DNA from 4 places in the Pseudomonas sp. REB1044 genome. Region 4 is predicted to be linked to each of the others. Evidence: riboswitches for the same ligand, from Rfam matches in the RefSeq annotation. Region 4 holds a riboswitch; each other region holds the start of a gene.
What was found. A riboswitch is a leader RNA that binds a small molecule or an ion and turns the genes downstream of it on or off. The one in region 4 is predicted to bind cobalamin.
Positions count from the first base shown of each region.

Region 1: another riboswitch for cobalamin. It lies ahead of cobW (cobalamin biosynthesis protein CobW); the one in region 4 lies ahead of GKC70_RS11490 (CbtB-domain containing protein).
Region 2: another riboswitch for cobalamin. It lies ahead of GKC70_RS13225 (TonB-dependent receptor); the one in region 4 lies ahead of GKC70_RS11490 (CbtB-domain containing protein).
Region 3: another riboswitch for cobalamin. It lies ahead of cobO (cob(I)yrinic acid a,c-diamide adenosyltransferase); the one in region 4 lies ahead of GKC70_RS11490 (CbtB-domain containing protein).

Region 1 is NZ_CP046139.1:2,310,641-2,314,021, forward strand. It holds gene GKC70_RS10760 (ankyrin repeat domain-containing protein) at 1-425, opposite strand, end outside; gene GKC70_RS10765 (LysR substrate-binding domain-containing protein) at 639-1,520, shown strand; cobalamin riboswitch at 1,567-1,761, shown strand; gene cobW (cobalamin biosynthesis protein CobW) at 1,860-2,924, shown strand; partial or broken gene cobN (cobaltochelatase subunit CobN) at 2,928-3,381, shown strand, end outside.
Region 2 is NZ_CP046139.1:2,908,684-2,912,064, forward strand. It holds gene GKC70_RS13215 (N-acetyltransferase) at 1-127, shown strand, start outside; gene GKC70_RS13220 (outer membrane beta-barrel protein) at 195-941, opposite strand; cobalamin riboswitch at 1,099-1,324, shown strand; gene GKC70_RS13225 (TonB-dependent receptor) at 1,432-3,381, shown strand, end outside.
Region 3 is NZ_CP046139.1:1,421,791-1,425,171, forward strand. It holds gene GKC70_RS06655 (C40 family peptidase) at 116-655, shown strand; gene GKC70_RS06660 (hypothetical protein) at 693-1,271, opposite strand; cobalamin riboswitch at 1,410-1,626, shown strand; gene cobO (cob(I)yrinic acid a,c-diamide adenosyltransferase) at 1,814-2,383, shown strand; gene GKC70_RS06670 (cobyrinate a,c-diamide synthase) at 2,380-3,381, shown strand, end outside.
Region 4 is NZ_CP046139.1:2,532,397-2,535,777, forward strand. It holds gene cobM (precorrin-4 C(11)-methyltransferase) at 1-465, opposite strand, end outside; gene GKC70_RS11480 (cobalamin biosynthesis protein) at 494-886, opposite strand; gene GKC70_RS11485 (CbtA family protein) at 886-1,578, opposite strand; gene GKC70_RS11490 (CbtB-domain containing protein) at 1,589-1,774, opposite strand; cobalamin riboswitch at 1,871-2,088, opposite strand; gene GKC70_RS11495 (hypothetical protein) at 2,249-2,980, shown strand; gene GKC70_RS11500 (alpha/beta hydrolase) at 2,994-3,381, opposite strand, start outside.

The DNA of each region.
Region 1 (3,381 bases), 220 kb from region 4:
CAGTGCAGGCGGTTGAGGTGGTTCACCTCGACCCCGGCGTCGATCAGCATCTGCACCGTGTCCACATGGCCGCGCTCGGCAGCCGGGATCAGCGCCGTGCCGCCATAGCGGTTGGTGCTGGCCAGGTCGGCGCCGTGGTCCAGGGTCAGGCGCAGGATCTGATTCAGGCCCCGCGCGCCGGAATACAGGTAGGGGCTGTCGTGGATGGCGTCCTTGGCGTTGACGTCCGCCCCGGCCTCGATCAATACCCGGGCCGCCTCGACATGGTTGCCATGGGTTGCCAGCATCAATGGTGTGCGACCTTGCGCATCGCGACGCTCAAGATCCACCGACTCTTTGAGCAGGCGGCCGATGGCGGGGGCATCGCCGCGCTGGGCGGCATACAGCAGGCGGGTGTCCATGGGCGAGGTCTCGGCGTGGGCCATAGGGCAGGTGAGCGCAGCCAGCAGGCAGGCGATGAGTGGCATACGCATGAGGCGGTCTCCTGGGTACGAAGGTTCATCCTAGGAGATCAGACGCAGCGGACTGAAACGAATTATCTGGATGACACGCAGTGGCTTTGCGAATACCTGCGCGATTGCCGGGGCGGCAGGGCTGTGTTAGAACGCCGTTCTTCCATTCGCGAATCGAATACTGCGATGCACACCAGCGTCAAACCGAATAGAGCGCTGTTCGACCTCGACTTGCTCCGCGCCATCGTCGTGGTGGCCGATTGCGGCAGTTTCACCACCGCCGCTGCTCGCCTGCACTCGACCCAGTCGACCATCAGCCAGAAGGTCCGCCGCCTGGAAGAGATGGTCGGCCATCGCCTGCTGGTGCGCGGTCACCGCGACGTGCTGCCCACCGACGCCGGCCAGACCCTGCTCGGCTACGCCCGGCACATGCTTGCGCTCAATGACCAGATGCTCGAGGCCCTGGCCGGGGCCTCGGTCGGCGTGACCGTGCGCTTGGGTGTACCCGAAGACTTCGTCGGCGGCCGTACCACCCATGCACTGTCAGCCTTCAGCCGCCAGTATCCGCAGGTCAAGCTGGAGGTCACCAGTGGCCTGTGCCGCGACCTGAGCCAGGCCTACGACAACGGCGAACTGGACCTGGTGCTGCTCAAACAAAGGCGCAACAGCCGCGAGGGCCTGGCTTGCTGGCCGGAGCCGCTGCAATGGATCGACAGCCTGCAGCTGCCCACCTTCGAGCTGGACCCGGTGCCACTGGTGACGTTCCCGCCGCGCGGCCTGTACCGCGAAGACATGATCCAGGCCATCGAGGGCATGGGCCGCCGCTGGCGCATCAGCTTCACCAGCTCCAGTCTGTCCGGCATCCAGGCGGCAGTCGCCAACGGCATGGGCGTGAGCCTCCTGCCACCGCGCGCAGCCACCGCCGAACACCGCGTACTGGGGACAGCGCAGGGGCTGCCGGAGGTGGACAGCTACGAGATCGTCATCGTCCATCGGCCCAGCGCCGACGGTATGGTCAAGGCCCTGGCCGATACGCTCAAGCAGCTTCTGGCCGGCGAAGGATGGTAGTGGCCGCCTGTCGGCGCGAGACGGTTGACCACCTGCGCCCCACTGCGTAGCCTTGCCGGTTCGAGGTTCTCCGGCCCGACCGGAGCTAAGACGGGAACGCGGTCCAAGCCGCGGCTGCCCCCGCAACTGTAAGCACTGAACAGGTTCGACACAGCCACTGCACGTGCGGGAAGGCGTCGAACTAACGGCCCGCGGCCGTGCAGTGCAAGCCAGGAGACCTGCCTCGTGACGTTTTCGACCTTCAACCGGGCGGGGTGATCCGGTGGCGAACGTGCCCGGCCGCTCGGCCGAGGCGCTCGTCCCGCATGCCCGCACCATTGCTGCCAAGGGCATTGCCACATGAAAACACTGGCCAAACTTCCGGTCACCATCGTCACCGGCTTCCTCGGCTCGGGCAAGACTACCTTGCTCCGGCACATGCTCGACAACGCCCAAGGCCGGCGCATCGCGGTCATCGTCAACGAATTCGGCGAGCTGGGCATCGACGGCGAGATCCTCAAGCAGTGCAGCATCGGCTGTAGCGAGGAAGAAGCCAACGGCCGCGTCTACGAGCTGGCCAACGGCTGCCTGTGCTGCACGGTGCAGGAAGAGTTCTTCCCGGTGATGCGCGAGTTGGTGGCGCGCCGTGGCGACCTGGACCACATCCTCATCGAGACCAGCGGCCTGGCGCTGCCCAAACCCTTGGTGCAAGCCTTCCAGTGGCCGGAAATCCGCAACGCCTGCACCGTCGATGCAGTGATTACCGTGGTCGACAGCCCGGCCGTGGCTGCCGGCACCTTCGCCGCCTATCCCGAGCAGGTCGATGCCCAGCGCAAACTCGACCCTAACCTGGATCACGAGTCGCCCCTGCACGAACTGTTCGCCGACCAGTTGGCCAGCGCCGACCTGGTGGTGCTGAACAAAGCCGACCTGATCGACGCCGAGGGCCTGGCCAAGGTCCGCGCCGAGGTGGCCGAAGAACTGCCACCGGCGGTCAAGGTGATCGAGGCCAGCAGCGGTCGTCTGCCGCTGGACGTGCTGCTGGGCCTGGACGCGCAAGCCGAAGCGCACATCGATGCGCGCCGCACCCATCACGATTCGCACCATGACGGCGAAGAGGACGACCACGATCACGACGCCTTCGACTCCATCTCCATCGACCTGCCCGAAGCCGACGAGCGCCTGCTGCTCGACGCGCTGGCGCAGTTGGTGGGCGAGTTCGGCATCTTGCGTGCCAAGGGTTTCGCCGCGATTCCCGGCAAACCGATGCGCCTGCTGATCCAGGGCGTCGGCACGCGCTTCGACAAGCACTTCGACCGTGCCTGGCGCGCCGACGAGCCGCGCATCACCCGGCTGGTGCTGATCGGTCAGGACCTCGATGCCGCCCAGCTCGAAGCGCGCCTGCGCCAGGCCCTGGGCGCCTGATCCATGCACCTGCTGCGGACCCAGCCCGGCGGCTTCGTGCCGGACGACAGCATTGCCGACCTCGGCCAGACCCCCGCCGACCTGGTGATTCTCTGCAGCGGTGATTCCCACCTGGCGCTGCTCGCCGACACCGCCGAGCAGTTGCCGGACGACTTTCCCAGCCTGCGCCTGGCCAATCCCATGCAGGTGCAGAACCATGCCTCGGTGGACCTCTACTTCGATCAGGTGCTGCGCCACGCCAAGGTGATCCTGCTGTCGCTGCACGGCGGCGTCGGCTACTGGCGCTATGGCGTGGAGCAACTGGTCGAACTGGCCGCCAGCGGTGTGCAACTGATTCTCGTGCCAGGCGACGACCGACCCGACCCCGAGCTGACCCGCCTGGGCACGGTGCCCGACGCTCAGGCCGAGCGGCTCTGGCACTTTCTGCGCCAGGGCGGTCGGGCCAATGCCCTGAACC
Region 2 (3,381 bases), 380 kb from region 4:
CTTGGGACTGGTGGATTGCCTGGTGATGTACAAGTGGTTGGCCGATGAGCCGGTCACGGAAAAACCTGCGCTGTTGATCGGACGCAAGAACATCGAGGCAAAAGTGTCGCGGCGACGCGGTCGGTAAGGGCTGTCGCACAGCCCCTACCGATCACGCACATTGCGCCCCTGCCGGACGGCGGGGGCACGCGGGGTCAGAACGCCAGACCGACCTTCACGCCAAACTCGTCACGCTTGAGCTTGGTGTTGTCGGCAGCCGGCGAATCTTCGTCGATCTTGTATTCGGTACGGGTGTAGTAGAGGCCGGCCTGAATCGGCATGGCGCCTTGCTGGTTCATCAACAGCGACACTTCGGCGTACGGGTTGGTACGGTCCTTCATGTCGACGCTGTCGCTCTCGAAGTCCTCGACCTTCAGACGCGCGCGGCCGTCGATGCTGCGACGAGCGCCCACTTCCACACGCAGGGTGGAGGCGTCGAACTGGTGGTTGTAACCCAGCGCGGCCTTGGCGAACGGCGACTTGTAGGTCAGCTTGGTGTCCAGATCGTTGATCTCGGGTTCGAAGCGGGTCCAGCTGTAGCCGCCACCGATGATCACGTCGACGAAGTTGCGCGCATCCAGCGCGGCGCGCCAGCCCAGGTCCAGGTCAGCCTGAGCTTCCTTGAGCTTGTCGTCGTTTTTCTTGCCGTACTTGGCTTCGGCACCCACTTGGTAAACGAAGCCGGATTCGGCGGTCATCTTGTTGCCAAAGTTGGCGAACACGCCGCCTTGACCCATATGTTCCTTGTCGGAGTCGCTGCCGCCTTCGAATTTGAACTTGTTGTACGAGCCCAGCAGACCGAAGGTGAACAGAGGATCGGTGCTGGGCGCAGCCATCGCTGCCAGAGGCGCGCCGACCAGGGCCAATGCGCAAGCGTGACGCAGCAGTTTTGCAGTAAACATTCGCAGAAGTCTCCATGACTGAATAAATGGGCGAACGGTCGTTTCGAGACAACGTGCACCAGAAAAGTTCGAAAAAAATATGAGAAAAAAGCGTGAATTTGCGGTCTGTCACATCGCCATCCCCTCAAACGATTGACTCGCCCACAGGCAGGTGGTCATATGCGCGCCAGTTTTAGGTGTCCTGCGCCGCCGTGCGCAGGGTGAAACGGGAAGCCGGTGCGTCCATGCGGACAAGTCCGGCGCTGCCCCCGCAACGGTAAGCGAGCGAATCCTTCAACACACCACTGTGTATCGGCATTGCAACCGCAATGCATCGGCATGGGAAGGTGAAGGCTTCACGATCCTCGCAAGCCCGGAGACCGGCCTGAAGCTTCAGTTGGCAAACCCGCGGTGGGCGGGCGCAGGCCGGTGTCCCGCGCTTGCGTGCGGGGCCGCGCGTCTTTGCGTTGTTTCCACCGGGATCCATTCATTCCTGCAACAGTGGAACGACATGTCCCGACACTTCACGCTTCACACCCTGGCCGCCTGCATGGCCGTCTCCTTGCCGTCCCTGGCCGAAACCTCTACCGGCGGCGTGCTCGCACTGCCGGCAACGGCCGTCACTGACACGCTGGAAGAGCCGCGCATCGACCTGGCCACCCCGACCCAGGCCGGCTCGCGCCTGAACCTCAGCGCCTTGGACACCCCGGCCAGCACCAGCAGCCTGACCGCCGAGCAGATCCAGCAGCGCGCCAACCGTACCCTACAGGACGCCGTGACCCGCACGCCGGGCATCACCTCGATCGGCACGCCCGGCAACGGTAACACCGCCCTCTCCGCCCGAGGCTTCACCGGCCACAGCTCGGTGATGACCCTGTTCGACGGCTCGCGCCTGTACACCGGTGCCGGCACCCAGAGTTTTCCGGTCGACCCGTGGATGGTCGAGCGCATCGACGTGATTCGCGGTCCGGCCTCGGTGTTGTACGGCGAAGGTGCCACCGGCGCGGTCATCAATGTGATCCCGAAAAAGCCCCTGGCAGGCGAAGTTCGCAACCACCTGCGCCTGGGCTACGGTTCCTGGGACCGCCAACAGACGGGCCTGGACAGCGGCGGTAGCCTGAGCGAGCGGCTCAGCTACCGGCTGATCCTCGATCAGCAGCAGGGCAATGGCTGGGTTGATCGCACCGATTCGCGCAGCCTCGCGGTGAACGCGGCGCTGCGCTTCGACGCCAGCGACGACCTGAGCTTCACCCTCGCCCACGACCGTGGCGATGACCAGCCGGCGAACTATTTCGGCACCCCGCTGATCGACGGCCGCCTGCACGGCAGCCTGCGCGACAAGAACTACAACATCCGCAACGACGTGCAGCGCTACCACGACGAGTGGACGCGACTGAACACCGACTGGGCCATCAGCGACAGCGTCAGTGCCAGCAACCAGCTGTACTACGTCAAGAGTCGTCGGCACTGGCGCAATGCCGAGGATTACCGCTGGGACCCGGATCGCGACCTGCTGGCCCGGCAGAGCTACCTTGAAATCCGCCACAACCAGGAACAGGTCGGCGACCGCCAGAGCTTGAGTTTCGATCACAGCCTGTTCGGTTTGACCAGCAAGACCGTGGTCGGCGCCGAGTACAACCGGATCCGCTTCAACGTTGACAGCAATTCGCCCTACGACGACCTGCAACCCGGCGACTTCATCGACCCCTGGAGTCCGGCGCCGGGACGTTTCCAGAGCGCCAGCGCGACCCGCCCGCAAACCCTGTCCACGACTCGCACCTTCGCCCTGTTCGCCGAAAACCGCACCCAACTCAGCGAACGCCTATCGCTGGTCACCGGCATCCGCCGCGACCAGAACCATATCGAGCGCGACAACCTGGTGGACGACAGCCGCGTCGATCGCAGCCTGAACGGCGGCAACTGGCGTGCGGGACTGGTGTTCGCGGTCAGCGACGACCTGTCGCTGTACGGCCAGTTTTCGACCAGCGAGGACGGCGTGGGCGACCTGGTCAGCCTCAGTGCCAGCCGTATCGGCTACGACCTCACCGAGTCCAAGCAAACCGAGCTAGGGCTCAAGCAGCGCTTCTGGGAGGGGCGGGGCGAGTGGACCCTGGCGGCGTACCACATCGTCAAGAAGAAGCTGCTGGTGGACGATCCGCTGACCCATGACAAGCAGCAGGCCGGCCAGCAGCGCGCGGACGGGCTGGAAGCCAGCCTGGAGCTGGACCTGGGCCAGCAATGGCAACTGTCGGCTAACGCCGCGGTGGTGCGCGCCCGGTACGACGATTTCGATGAAAGCGTCGATGGCGTGTTCCAGGATCGTGCCGGCAATCGACCGGCCAATGTGCCTCGGCGCACCGCCAATCTGTGGCTGAGCAAAGGCTTCGGCGAGCGCGTCGATGCCGGCGTCGGCCTGCGCTACGTCGATCAGCGTTACGCCGACACTGCGAACCTGGCCAGC
Region 3 (3,381 bases), 1.1 Mb from region 4:
AACACGGCGACTGGCTGAAAAGCGAGTCGCCGTGCGCATTTACGAATAGCGTCTAATCTAAATTCTCAACTCTTTCATCGGCTGCGGCCGATCGGTTTCAGACAGGTTCTGACCCATGGCGATCATGACGCGCTTCGCATTCCTCTCGATGGTGGCTCTGCTCGCCGCCTGTTCCAGCCGTGCTCCCACTCCGCCACCCGCCGTCAAGCCGCCGGTGGTCTTCGTCGATCAACCGTCCTCTTCGCCTGTGGCCGACGATGTGCTGATCCGTGCCATCGGTCTGGTGGGCACACCCTACCGCTGGGGCGGCAATACCCCGGACTCGGGCTTCGATTGCAGTGGTCTGATCGGCTATGTGTATCGCGATGCGGCAAACATCAGCCTGCCGCGTTCGACCCGCGAGATGATCGTCATGCGCGCGCCGACTGTGAACATCAACGCGCTGCAGTCGGGCGATCTGGTGTTCTTCGCCACCGCGGGCGGTTCCCGGGTGAGCCATGCCGGCATCTATGTGGGCGAGGGGCGGTTCGTGCATGCGCCGTCCAGCGGTGGCACCGTGCGCCTGGACTACCTGTCCAACAGCTACTGGTCCAGGGCCTACCTGCAGGCCAAACGAGTGCTCAATCCCTCGGGCCATCTGGCACAGAATCCCTAGCGGGCGGACGTGGGGCCGCTGACCGGCCCCTAGTGCTTCACGCCTGCTTGATCAACACCGCCACACCCGGGTGATACTGCCCTGCTTCGTTGTGCAGCTTGCGATAAGCGTAAGGGAAGTACCAGGCGATGGCGCAGGCCGTGTGCTTGCTCAGGTCGTCGACCATGTCCTGCAACTCTTCCGGGCTGGCATGCTGGCCGGCCTTCCACGGACTGATGAACAGAGCCCCCGCCTTGAACTGGCTGGGGTAGACCGACAGGCGCGCCAGTGCGGCGGTTTCTTGCAGGGCGGTGGCGAGGTCCAGTCGGGCGATCTTTGGCCAACGCTGCGCGGTAATCAAATGCAGGGATTGTTCGGCATCGGCGATGCACAGGTCGCAACGTCCCTCGCGGTCACCTTCGTCACGTTGTTTCTTGCCCTGATACTGCTGCAGCGTGACACGCTCGGCCTGCCAGGCGGCAGCGGCCAGCAGGCCGGCATTGGCCTGGGCGCCATGCCAGTAGGGGGCGTCGCTTTCACCGTGGATCTGATTGAAGCGGTCGATGCATTCGACCCAGCGCTCGAATACCGGTCGCAGGAACTCCAGGTGCGGGTTGTGGATGATCAAGCCTTGCATGACGCGTTCTCCTTTTATTTATGATCGCGTTCAGCCGATTGATGGCTATGTGATATCACTTCCTTGTTCTTCAGACAAGCGCCCTGAAGAGTCGTTCGCCATCCGTGTTCAATTGACGCTCCCGGTGCAACCCTCTAACCTTCGCCGCGTGTTTCAGGTGCTCTGCGGACAGCCTCCGGCAGAGTGAAACTGGGAAGCCGGTGGGCGCCGCAGGGCGCGAGTCCGGCGCTGCCCCCGCAACGGTAGGTGAGTCAAGGCCGCGCATGGCCACTGGGCAGAGTCCGGGAAGGCGCGCGGTTTCGGGCCAGAGCCCAACTCATGAGCCCGGAGACCGGCCTGTCACTGCCAACGGCATCACGGAGGGTGATGCGCGCGGTCCCGTGGTCTGTCCGCGGCCATTGCGTGCTCCCGTCTGCGCCTGCCTGCCTTGATTACCTGTCGCTGCCTGGTGCCCACCCGCGAGTGCCCGACCGGCGCGTCGACAGCTTGCGGAGTACCCACATGAGCGAATCCCCGAACGCGACGAACGCCACCTGGCGCGCATGCAGCGCAAGAAGGCGGTGATCGACGAACGCATCGCCAACTCCCCCAACGAATGCGGCCTGCTGCTGGTGCTCACCGGCAACGGCAAGGGCAAGAGCAGTTCGGCGTTCGGCATGCTCGCCCGTGCCATGGGCCACGGCATGCAGTGCGGTGTTGTGCAGTTCATTAAGGGCCGTAACAGCACCGGCGAAGAGCTGTTCTTCCGGCGGTTCCCCGAGCAGGTGCGTTATCACGTGATGGGTGAGGGCTTCACTTGGGAAACCCAAGACCGTCAGCGTGACATCGCTGCCGCCGAAGCCGCCTGGGAGGTGTCACGCGCGCTGCTGCAAGACCCTGGCGTGCAGTTCGTGGTGCTCGATGAACTCAACATCGCCCTCAAGCACGGCTATCTGGAGCTGGATCAGGTCCTGTCCGATATCCAGGCACGGCCACCGATGCAGCATGTCATCGTCACCGGCCGCGGCGCCAAGCCGGAAATGATCGAACTGGCCGATACCGTCACCGAGATGGGTATGCTCAAGCACGCCTTCCAGGCCGGAATCCGCGCGCAAAAGGGCGTCGAGCTGTGACCTCAGGCACTCGGCAATGCCCGGCGGTGCTGATCGCAGCCCCTGCCTCCGGCCAGGGCAAGACCACCGTCACCGCCGCCCTGGCGCGTCTGCATCGCAACCTTGGACGCCGGGTTCGAGTGTTCAAGTGCGGGCCTGACTTTCTTGATCCTATGATCCACGAGCGGGCCAGCGGCGCGCCGGTGTACCAGTTGGACATGTGGATGATCGGCGAGGCCGAAAGCCGTCGCCTGTTGTGGGAGGCGGCTGCCGATGCCGACCTGATCCTGATCGAAGGTGTGATGGGCCTGTTCGACGGCACGCCCTCGAGCGCCGATCTGGCGCGGCATTTCGGCGTGCCGGTGCTGGCGGTGATCGACGGCACTGCCATGGCCCAGACCTTTGGCGCCCTGGCCTTGGGTCTGGCGCGCTATCAGCCCGACCTGCCGTTTGCCGGCGTGTTGGCCAACCGCGTAGGCAGCCTGCGCCACGCGCAACTGCTCGAAGGCAGCCTGACCGAAGGCCTGCGTTGGTACGGTGGGCTTTCCCGCGAGCGCGGCATCGAGCTGCCCAGCCGTCATCTGGGGCTGGTCCAGGCCAGCGAGCTGAACGACCTGGACGCACGCCTGGATGCCGCTGCCGAGGCGTTGGGCGCCAGTTGCGATGCAGCCCTGCCGCCACCGGTGAGTTTCGTCAAACCGCCAGCCCAGCGGCGGCAGGCCAGCTTGGCCGGCGTGCGCATCGGCGTGGCCCGCGACGAGGCTTTCGCCTTCCTCTATGGCGCCAACCTTGATTTACTGCGCGACCAGGGCGCCGAACTGGTGTTCTTTTCGCCGCTGCATGATAGCCAGTTGCCGGTGGTCGACAGTCTGTATCTGCCGGGTGGCTACCCCGAGCTCCATCACCTTGCCCTGGCGGCCAACACGCCGATGTGCCAGGCGATCCGTGCCCATCATGCGCAGGGCAAGCCGTTGCTCGCCGAATGTGGTGGCATGCTTTATCTACTCCAGGCCTTGACC
Region 4 (3,381 bases):
ATGGCGTGCCAGGTCAGCCAACTGCTCGCCAGCGGGCATGGGCGAGGCATCGGCGTAACGGGTGAGGATTACCGTCTGCGCCACATCCGGCAGCGTCAGCTCGCAGCCGAGCAAGGCGGCGCTGGCGGCCGTGGCGGTGACGCCCGGGATGATCTGGTAGTCGATCCCCAGTTCGCGCAGATGGCGTATCTGCTCACCGATCGCCCCATATAGGCTCGGGTCGCCACTGTGCACGCGAGCCACGTCCAGGCCTTGCTGGTGGGCATCGTGCATGGCGTCGACGATCTGCTGCAGATGCAGTTCGGCGCTATTGAGTACGGTGCGAGCGCTATGGCCCTCGAGCACCGCTGCCGGTACCAGGGATCCCGCGTAGATGATCACCGGACATTGGCGGATCAGGCGCTGGCCCTTGACCGTGATCAGCTCGGGATCGCCGGGGCCGGCCCCGATGAAGTAGACCGTCATGAGACTTCCTTGGGTAGGAGAAGCAGTGCTAGCCGTTGCAGGCAATTGCCAGGGTAGCGTTAGCGAACACTTGGCGGGAAATGCGCAGGCGCGGCTGATCCCCCTGACCGCCGGCCAGTGCCAGTGCCGCGCTTTCGGCGACGCCCCAGCAGCCCGTGGTTTTGTGGGATATTTCTGAGCGGTGGCTGAGCTGGTTCAGGAAGGGCCGCAGTTGTTGCGCGTCGTAGCACACCAGAGGCAGGGCCAGGCGCCGTGACAGCGCGCTCAGACCCGGCTCATCGGCCTTCAACGCAATACTGGCGATTCCGCGCACGGCCGTGATGGCCAGGCCGTGGGCCGCGAGGCTGCGCCGTAGCAGGTGCTCCAGCACCTCGACAGAGCACCCTCGGCGGCAACCGAAGCCTGCGTACAGCGCGCTCATCAGGCCTGAGCGGAACGACGGTAGAGCCAGGCGCTGAGCAGGCCCAACGCAATCCAGAACGCCGCGTTGGTCAACCAGGAGGCCACTTTGAATTGCGCTTCGAGTGCTTCGGGCGCCAGGCTCTCGTGTACCTCGGGCTGAGGGGCACCGATCAGGTGGGGAACGACCAGCAGCGCGGCGCCCAGTACCTTGACCAACCAATGCCGGGCAAACACCAACAGGGCCAGGCCCACGGCTGTGGCCGCTGCGGTGCCGATCCACCAGGTCTGGCGCTGGCCCAGGTCGGCAGCGGCCGTGCCCGGCAGCTCCGGCGGCAGGCCCAGCGTCGGTGCCAGGCAGAACACTGCGAAGCCGCCCAGGCCCCACAGGGCACCCGTGCTGACGCGTCCCGGCTCGCGCAGGCTGTACAACGCGGCGAGGATCAAGGCGAACCCGACCGCCACCACCAGGTTGCCGCCGGTGGTCGATAACACACGCTGCCAGCCATCTTCCGGAGACCAGGCTTCGCTGTCGTGCTCATGGGCAGCCACGGCTTGGCCTGCAGCGTGCTCATGCTGTTCGGCCGGGGCTGCGCTTTCGTAGGTTTCGGCCTGAAGAATCAACGGGGCCACCCAGAAGCTCTGTAGCAGGGTCAGCAGCAGGGCAGCGAGCAGGCCACTGAAGCCTGCGGTGCGGGCAATACGCGTAATCATCGCTGGACCCTCAATGGCAAGGGAAGGCGGCGCTGTGGCGGGTGTCGTGGGCCGCGTTATGCACGGCCTCCAGGTGTGAGAACCCGGCGAAGTAGACCAGGCACAGGCCCAGCAGACTGGCACCGATGGCGACCACCAGGCGTTGGCTGAGACTGACGGGCGTGGCAATGCTGTGTTTGGCGCTGGTGACGGACATGACGCATTCCTCTGCTTTTTTCATGGCGACAGCAAGCGCGGCGAGCCCGGAGCGACAACGTCCAGGAATCGGCAACAGCGCCCGCCCACCGCGGGGTGTGATGACTGAGCGTCGGGCCGGTCTCCGGGCTGGCGAGCAGAAGCAAGGCCTCCAACAGCAGCGTCACCTTCCCATGCCTTGGACACAGTGGATCAGACGCTCGCTCGCTTACCGTTGCGGGGGCAGCACCGGACTGATCGAACCCTGGAATGGGCCTCGACGCACCGGTTTCCCGTTTCACCCCTGCAAGGGGCACCCGACGTAAGGGTGTAAGCAGATCACGGTCATGCGCGCGCCGTCAATTCTTGTTACCAAATACCCTCGCCATGGACGGGCTTTGTGCACAGGCGTCGCACTTTTTTACATTTGCAGGCTCTATGCAGGGCCTGGCTGCGCCGATTCCCGGCTTGGCCGCTGACCCGGACCACGGTGCCGATGCCTGTTCCTGCTCTTCGTCATGGCGCTCGCCTGTTGCTGGTGGGCACGTTGATCACCCTGTGCGCGTGTACTCGCCAGGAGGGTCAGGATGTCTTCACCCAGTTGGGCAATGGCCATCCCAGCGAACTGTTCCAGACCAGCGTCGACCGCATGGCGACCCTGTCGATGCGCGACAACCTGCAGAGCCTCTATCTGCTGATGAACAAGCTGTACCTGCGCAACCCCAACCAGTGGCGTCAGTCCGGCTACCTGGACGCTGCCACCGCCGAGCGGCAGATCCGCCAAGCCATCGAGCAGCGCCAGCCGCTGGCGCAACTGGGCCAACGCCGTGACCTGGCGGCCCTGAGCTATGCCTTGAGCCCCGAGTTTCGCGGTGACCGGGTGGGCGCCTTCATCTATGCCATCGGCAGCATGCTGGTGACCGCCCATGGCGGGCGCACCGAGTTCTACATGACCGACGCCATCGATCCATTGTTCGTCAACAACGCCGCGCGCAACATCGAGAAGGCTACCTGGATGCTCAGCCAACGCCAGGACGCCAACGGCGTGCTGCTGTTGTTCTCCAACGAGATTTCCGAGGAGGGCAGCAACCTGAGTTTCGCCGTGGAGTTCGGCAAGATCGTCGCGCGCCTGGACCTGCTGGCGCAGATGCTCGACGAGCGCTATCGGCGCATTGGCCTGAACTACGCCCAAAGCCTGTTGCTGATGAACTTCCTGCCCGTGCAATGAGCCGCCGGCGGCCCTACAGCAAAGCTTCGATGGCGCGCCGATAGCGCTGGCCCGCCAGGCTCATGCTGTTATTGTGGGTCGCGCCGGGCACCAGCAGCAGAGCCTTGGGCTCCTGGGCGGCGTCGAACAGGGCCTGGCTGAAGCGCGGCGGCACGTAGCGATCGTCCAGGCCATGCACCAGCAGCACGGGCAGGCCGACTTCGCCGATCTTGCCCAGCGAGTCGAACTTCTGCGACAGCAACCAGCGCACCGGCAGGCTGGTATTGGCCACGGCAGCGGCGACGTCGCCAAGTGTCGTAAAGGTCGATTCCAGAATGAGGCCGCGTGCGGGCACTGGCGTGCCGTCGCTGCGGGCCTGCCGGGAAAGTTCGGAGGCCAGTTCAACCGCCACGGCGCCACCG